DNA from 3 places in the Paenibacillus motobuensis genome. Region 1 is predicted to be linked to each of the others. Evidence: predicted binding sites of a transcription regulator. Region 1 holds the regulator's gene; each other region holds the start of a gene.

Region 1 (2,276 bases):
GCAGCGTAGGCGATGATTATTTTATCGAGACCTTGGTGAAGTCTTTGGCGGATACAGCTATTGCTACCAAGGGACGGATGCTTGTTCTATTCACATCCTATCGGATGTTGCGGCAAGTATATGACCCATTAAAAGAGCGGCTGGTCGATGAAGGGATTACCGTCATTGGACAAGGGATGGATAGCGGCAGCAGAACGAAGCTGACCCGTCGTTTTCAAGGGCAGCAAGCATCGGTACTGCTCGGGACAAGCAGCTTCTGGGAAGGCGTAGATATTCCTGGCGAAGCATTGACGAGCCTGGCGATTGTCCGCCTGCCGTTCCAGCCGCCGAATCACCCGCTGGTTGAGGCTAAGAGTGAAAGACTTCAGAGAGAGAAGAAGAACCCCTTCATGAAGCTGTCGGTACCTCAGGCGGTCATTCGCTTCAAGCAAGGGTTTGGGCGTCTAGTTCGTTCTTCCGCGGATCGAGGAATTGTCGTTGTATACGATACTCGCATCTTGGAATCTTATTATGGCAAATACTTTTTATATTCATTACCGGGACCGAAGATGGAACATATGACACTTACGCAGATGGTTCCTCGGATCTCAGAATGGTTAAACGATGACGAAGAGTCGTAATTTCTTCGAAATGCACCTGTAGGGGGAAAATATATGAAATCAGAAAAAATTTCAGATGCGGTTGTGCGCAGATTGCCTGTATACTTGCGGTTTCTTAATGAATTAAGCCATCGCGAGGTCTTGACGGTTTCTTCCCAGGAGCTCGGACAGAAGCTGGATCTAAATCCAGCTCAAATCCGCAAAGATCTCGCTTATTTCGGCGATTTTGGTCGGAAGGGGATCGGGTATGACGTCTCATACTTGATCGAGAAAATACGGCAAATTCTAAATTTAGACCAGCAGATTAATGTAGCTCTTGTCGGAGCCGGTAATTTGGGGCAAGCCTTGTCCAATTACAATACTTATGTGAAGGATAATATGCGGATTATCGCAGTCTTTGACGCCAACCCGGACAAGATCGGCAAGAAGATCAAAGACATTACGATTCAGCCGATCGAGGAGTTGGAACAGACTGTAAGAGATAAGCATATTCAGATCGGGATTATTACGGTACCTGATGTGGAGGCGCAGCGCGTTGCCGACCAGCTCGTTGCCGCAGGTATAGGGGCGATTCTGAACTTTGCGCCTACAATCATCAAGGTTCCTTCTGACGTGCGTATCCATGCGGCAGATTTCACAACAGACCTTATTAGTCTTGCTTATTATTTGCAGAGCGGAAAGGAATTACCGGAAGATGAGTCGTAAATGGTTGATTAAGAATGGTACATTCGCAGTACTGGACGGGAAAAATCCGATCGTCCATGGTTATATGCTGATCGAAGGAGATACGATCTCTTATATCGGCGAGGAGCGCCCAGAGGGCGTAGAAGGTGCGGAGACATATGATGGCAAAGGCCTGCTCTTCATGCCGGGCCTCGTCAATTCACACGGGCATACGGCGATGTCATTGCTGCGTGGTTATGGAGACGATATGGTCCTGCAGGAATGGCTGGAGCAGAAGATGTGGCCGATGGAGGCAAAATTTACTCCTGAGGATGTATATTGGGGTGCTTCTTTATCTGTCCTGGAAATGGTCAAAGGTGGAACTACGACCTTCCTAGATATGTATGATCATATGGATCAAGTGGGTAAGGTTGTTGAGGAATCGGGCATCCGAGGTGTTCTAACACGCGGTGTGATCGGCCTCTGTCCACCTGAACTACAGGATCAGAAGCTGGCCGAAGCGATCCGCATTGCTCGTGATTGGCACGGCAAGGCTGAAGGACGGATTACAACAATGATGTCGCCGCATGCTCCGTACACATGCCCGCCGGACTATATTGAGAAGTTTGTGCAGGCAGCGCATGATCTTAATTTGCCATTACACACACATATGTCCGAGACAAAAGCGGAGGTCCAGCAAAATGTTGACCAGTATGGCGTTCGTCCTGTTCAACATCTGCTTAATCTGGGCTTCTTTACTCGTCCATCTTTGGTAGCTCATGCGGTGCATCTGACCGATGAAGAGATTGAGATTCTTGCCGCCCATAAGGTGGCAATCTCTCATAACCCGGGCAGTAACCTCAAGCTGGCTAGCGGGGTAGCGCGGGTACCGGAGCTGCTGAAAGCAGGCGTTACGGTGTCGCTAGGTACAGATGGCCCAGCGAGCAACAATAATCTCGACATGTTCGAGGAGATCAGGCTGGCCGCTCTGATCCATAAAGGGGTGTCCGGCGA
Region 2 (2,276 bases), on a different contig from region 1:
GCTTGGTTGGCGCTGGCGGTATCGGCCATTATTATGAAGTTACGTTAGGATTCCTGGAGTACGACAAGACCTGCATGATCATTATCGTCACTCTGGCTGTCGTACTGGCCATCGATTATATTAGCTCTAAGCTGCGGGAGAAATTGTTATGACAAGATCATGGAATGAAATCGTACCCAAGCCTAAGAAGAATCGTTATCGTCTGCTGATTTATATCGCGCTCATTCTCGTCTATGTCTGGGCTTTTGCCGGCATCCCTTATTCCGGTATCAAGGAGACTGCCGGACAGGTGAGCAAGTCGATCCTGGCTGGACTATTCGCACCGGATTGGGGCTATGTCTACTTGCCGGATGGAGAGGATCTGCTGCGAGGTCTATTGGACACGCTGGCGATCTCTATTCTTGGCACTTTCATATCAACGATCATCTGTATCCCGTTCGCCTTCTGGTCGGCGGTTAATATGAGCCGTGGCAAGGTTATATCTGGTTCAGGTAAGATATTCCTCAGCTTGATCCGTACTTTTCCGGAAGTGGTTATGGCGATCCTGTTCATCAAAGCGGTGGGCCCTGGATCATTCGCGGGAGTTCTGGCGTTAGGCCTGCATTCCGTAGGGATGCTTGGTAAATTGTTCGCCGATGAAGTTGAGAATATCGACAACGGCCCGCTGGAGGCGCTTATGGCAGTGGGAGCAAGCCGTTTGCAAATTCTATGGTTCGCGGTCATCCCGCAGGTCCTGCCTGGATTTCTATCCTATACGCTGTACCGCTTCGAGCTTAATCTTCGCTCCGCAACGATTCTTGGCATTATTGGCGCCGGAGGCATCGGCACACCATTGATCTTTGCCCTGAGCACGCGGAACTGGGATCGTGTAGGCATCATCCTGCTAGGTATTATCGTCATGATTACAACCATCGACCTGATCTCTGGAACGATCCGTAAGAAGCTGGTCTGATAGAAGTTATTCAAAAAGTCCGCTTTTGATAAGAAAACCGGATCGGCCAATTCAAGGTTGAGCGACCGCGATTCAAAAGTAGGTTTTCTTGCGATATAGAATTTCATCAGCTTGGCTGATAACTTATAAATTCTATATTTAACACGAAGTAAATCAAGTAGCTATTCGACATCGAATCTTGAATTCAGCCGGGCCCTCCGGTGCTCACGTACCAACTACGTACGTTGCGCTCCTCGCGCCCTAGCTTCATCCCACCTTCCCGGTGCTGAACACCAGCCTTTTTGAACACGCACTAATGATTTTGTTAAGAATAAATTTTAGGATAATAACGCTATCAGTCTTACTCCTTAACACAAGGGTAAGGCTGTTTGGCTATTGATAATATTAGAAAAAAATCCATAGAAAAAGTGACCACAATCACTCTTCACTATTCGAATAATAGGTAACATAATCTAAAAGTATGTGATTACATTCACAAGGATATTGGAGGAGTACGGATGAAAAGTCATTTGGTGATGATCGGGAATGGTATGGCAGGTGCGCGCTGCATTGAGGAAATTATAAAGAGAAATCCTGATTTGTATGACATCACTATGATTGGGAATGAGCCTTACCCTAACTACAATAGGATCGCGCTCTCCAACGTACTGCAAGGCAAGACAACCTTTAATGAAATAAACATTAATGACTGGGATTGGTACGAAGCAAATCAAATTCGTCTGATCTCTAACGAGCATGTTACGCAAATTCGCCGTGAAGAACAACAGGTTATAACAGATAAAGGAACGACTGTTTCGTACGACAAGCTCATTATTGCCACCGGTTCAAGCGCCTTTATTCTACCTGTTCCAGGCCATGACTTGGAAGGCGTTGTCGGTTTCCGAACTATAGATGATACGCAGGCAATGATGGATGCTGCGAGACAGTATAAAAAAGCCGTCGTCATTGGCGGAGGCCTGCTTGGATTAGAAGCTGCTCGCGGATTGCTGGATCGAGGCATGGAGGTTCATGTGGTTCATCTACTGGCTGATCTGATGGAAGTTCAGCTTGATCATGCGGCGGCAGCCTTATTGAAGCGCGATCTTGAGAAGCAAGGCATGAAGTTCCTGATGGAGAAAAAGACGACAGAGATTTATGGCGATGGGCGTGTGCAAGGCATACGATTCGAAGACGGAACAAGTGTTGAATGCGACCTTGTCGTAATGGCTGTAGGAATACGTCCGAATGCGGCAATTGCAAGAGATTCTGGCCTGGAAGTAAATCGCGCTATTTGTGTTAACGATGTTCTGCAGACTTCAGATCCAGCTATTTATGCGGTAGGAGA
Region 3 (2,276 bases), on a different contig from region 1:
CAGCGCCACATCCATGGCAGCAAGATCGATGTCGCCGGGACTTACTTTGCGTCGAGCTGGCGGACAGTCTGTGCAGCAATGATCTATATGACGGCAATGACGGACGCAAGATTGGATCTGTCACCCGCTAATTTGAGGATTCAGATTGATTGCGGGAACGGGTATCCACAACTTTTATTTGTGCTCAAATCAGCGACAGAGTTGGCTTGGCCTACAGGTGAGCGTACCGAGTGGCAGCAGAAATCAATGGAGCAATTCTATCGCTCATTGCAGCCAATTATGTCGGCAATCTCTACGGTTACGGGTCTCCCTCTACCCCAACTCTGGGGGCAAATTCCATTAGGGGCCGAATATTACGTGAATCTATTGAGCGGTTCATTTGATGAAGAACAGCATCGGGAGCAATTGCTAGAAGCCTATGGAACTCTTACGAAGCATATCGATTGCAGTTGCTTTGACTTGAAGCGCAATCCTTTTGATGTGAAGGAAATCTGGTTGGATGATCCGTATCAGCCCGGGGAGCAGACGCGTATGAAGCCGACTTGCTGTCTGGCTTATCTCACCGGGGATGGATATTGTTATACTTGTCCTAAGCTAAGCAAGCAGGATCGACAGAAGAGATATCAGGAGATCCGATCGGCATACAGCCAGTAAAAATAAGGAACAAGATCTCATTTTCCACTTCCAAGCGGAGGATGGGATCTTTTTTTGTAAGGCAAAAAAGTTCTATCACATAGTTTGTGACAAAAATCACATAACCAAAGGATGTCCCACGATACAATGAAAGTCGAAATGAAAATCACGCTGTTAGCTAGTCTTGGCGAGACTTGGTTGGCTTAATGATATTAAGCTAAGTTTCTATAATAAGTGGGTGTTCAAAAAGTTAGGTTTTTGAACAACCTCTATAAAAATATTCAAGGGAGAGAAATTCCATGGCGTATTACAAACCGGATCAGATTGCTCAAGCAACGGTGGAAACCGGGGTGAAGAAGGCGCATAATCCACTCTTGACTGTGTTTATTCTCGGTTTTTTGGGCGGGGCGTTCATTGCTCTTGGATTCCTGCTCGATATCCGCGTAATTGCTGGAGCGCCTAAAGAGTGGGGAAGTATTGCGACTTTCATTGGTGCTGCGGTGTTCCCGGTGGGCCTTATTCTAGTGCTGCTGGCGGGGGGCGAACTGTTGACCGGGAATATGATGGCTGTATCCCTGGCGCGGTTCAGGAAGAGGATCACGACGGGCGAAATGTTCAAGAATTTGATCCTGATTACGATCTCCAACTTTGTCGGGGCTTTGTTTGTTGCTTACTTCTTTGGACATGTTGTTGGTCTAACCTCAAGCGGAGTTTACCTTGACAAGCTGGTTGATATGGCAGGACATAAGCTGGACGATAGCTTTCTGCAGGCGTTCGTGTCCGGCATTGGCTGTAACTGGCTGGTAGCTCTTGCGGTGTGGCTGGCCTATGGCGCAGACAACTTCAGCGGTAAAATACTCGGGATTTGGTTCCCGACCATGGCCTTTGTAGCGATCGGATTCCAGCACGTTGTAGCCAATATGTTTCTGATTCCAGCAGCTATATTTGAAGGTTACTTCTCCTGGGGAGAATACTTCATGAACTTTATTCCGGTTTGGCTCGGTAACTTGATGGGTGGCGCATTGTTCGTTGCCGGAGCATATTGGGCTGTTTACTTGAAAGATGCCAAGGAGGAGACAGCAGTCGATTCGGTGACTACCAAGGCCGACGCGAAGGCTTAACTCCCATTCATTGAATTATATATAGTTCAACGCAAGTGACTCGTGTATGTCAGGTTCCTAATCAGAAAGGACCTCATGCGCGGGTCATTTGTATTTTTCCAGGTTCATATTTTGCAGGAACTATACATCATGTTATCGGTGAATCTGGGCGTTATGCTATCTATAGACATTCATGCCTGTTATCAAATACAATTACCTAATTAGGAGGGATGAGAGATGGTTCATGAGGAGAATGGAGTATTTCCTGCAGTATGTCCGCTAGATTGCCCAGACACCTGCGGTTTGCTGCTGCACAAAGAGAATGGACGAATCGTCAAGGTGGCCGGCAACCCGGACCATCCAATCACCCAGGGGGCGATTTGTAATAAAGTAAGAAATATGACAGAACGGGTCTATCATCCGGAGCGGGTGCTTTATCCTCTCCGCCGTGTTGGTGCTAAGGGAGAAGGCAAGTTTGAACGGATTACCTGGGATGAGGCTATCGCAGAGATTGCAGAGCGGTATCAAGGATTGATTAAGGCA

Evidence for each region. The regulator Rex, encoded in region 1, represses fermentation and respiration genes when NADH is low (regulators of the CRP and FNR family bind a similar motif). The targets are predictions, from matches to a motif close to TTGTGAAATATTTCACAA.
Region 2: a site for Rex is predicted at 1,413-1,430, ahead of nirB (nitrite reductase large subunit NirB). Genes of this name have one in related genera too.
Region 3: a site for Rex is predicted at 739-756, ahead of ABD014_RS17705 (formate/nitrite transporter family protein). Genes of this name have one in related genera too.

What each region holds. Positions count from the first base shown of each region.
Region 1 is NZ_BAAACX010000016.1:202,281-204,556, forward strand. Features, by position in the region: gene dinG (ATP-dependent DNA helicase DinG) at 1-620, shown strand, start outside; gene ABD014_RS18885 (redox-sensing transcriptional repressor Rex) at 654-1,304, shown strand; gene ABD014_RS18890 (amidohydrolase) at 1,294-2,276, shown strand, end outside.
Region 2 is NZ_BAAACX010000015.1:265,197-267,472, reverse strand. Features, by position in the region: gene phnE (phosphonate ABC transporter, permease protein PhnE) at 1-152, shown strand, start outside; gene phnE (phosphonate ABC transporter, permease protein PhnE) at 149-952, shown strand; gene nirB (nitrite reductase large subunit NirB) at 1,450-2,276, shown strand, end outside.
Region 3 is NZ_BAAACX010000015.1:398,102-400,377, forward strand. Features, by position in the region: gene ABD014_RS17700 (hypothetical protein) at 1-654, shown strand, start outside; gene ABD014_RS17705 (formate/nitrite transporter family protein) at 933-1,754, shown strand; gene ABD014_RS17710 (molybdopterin-containing oxidoreductase family protein) at 1,971-2,276, shown strand, end outside.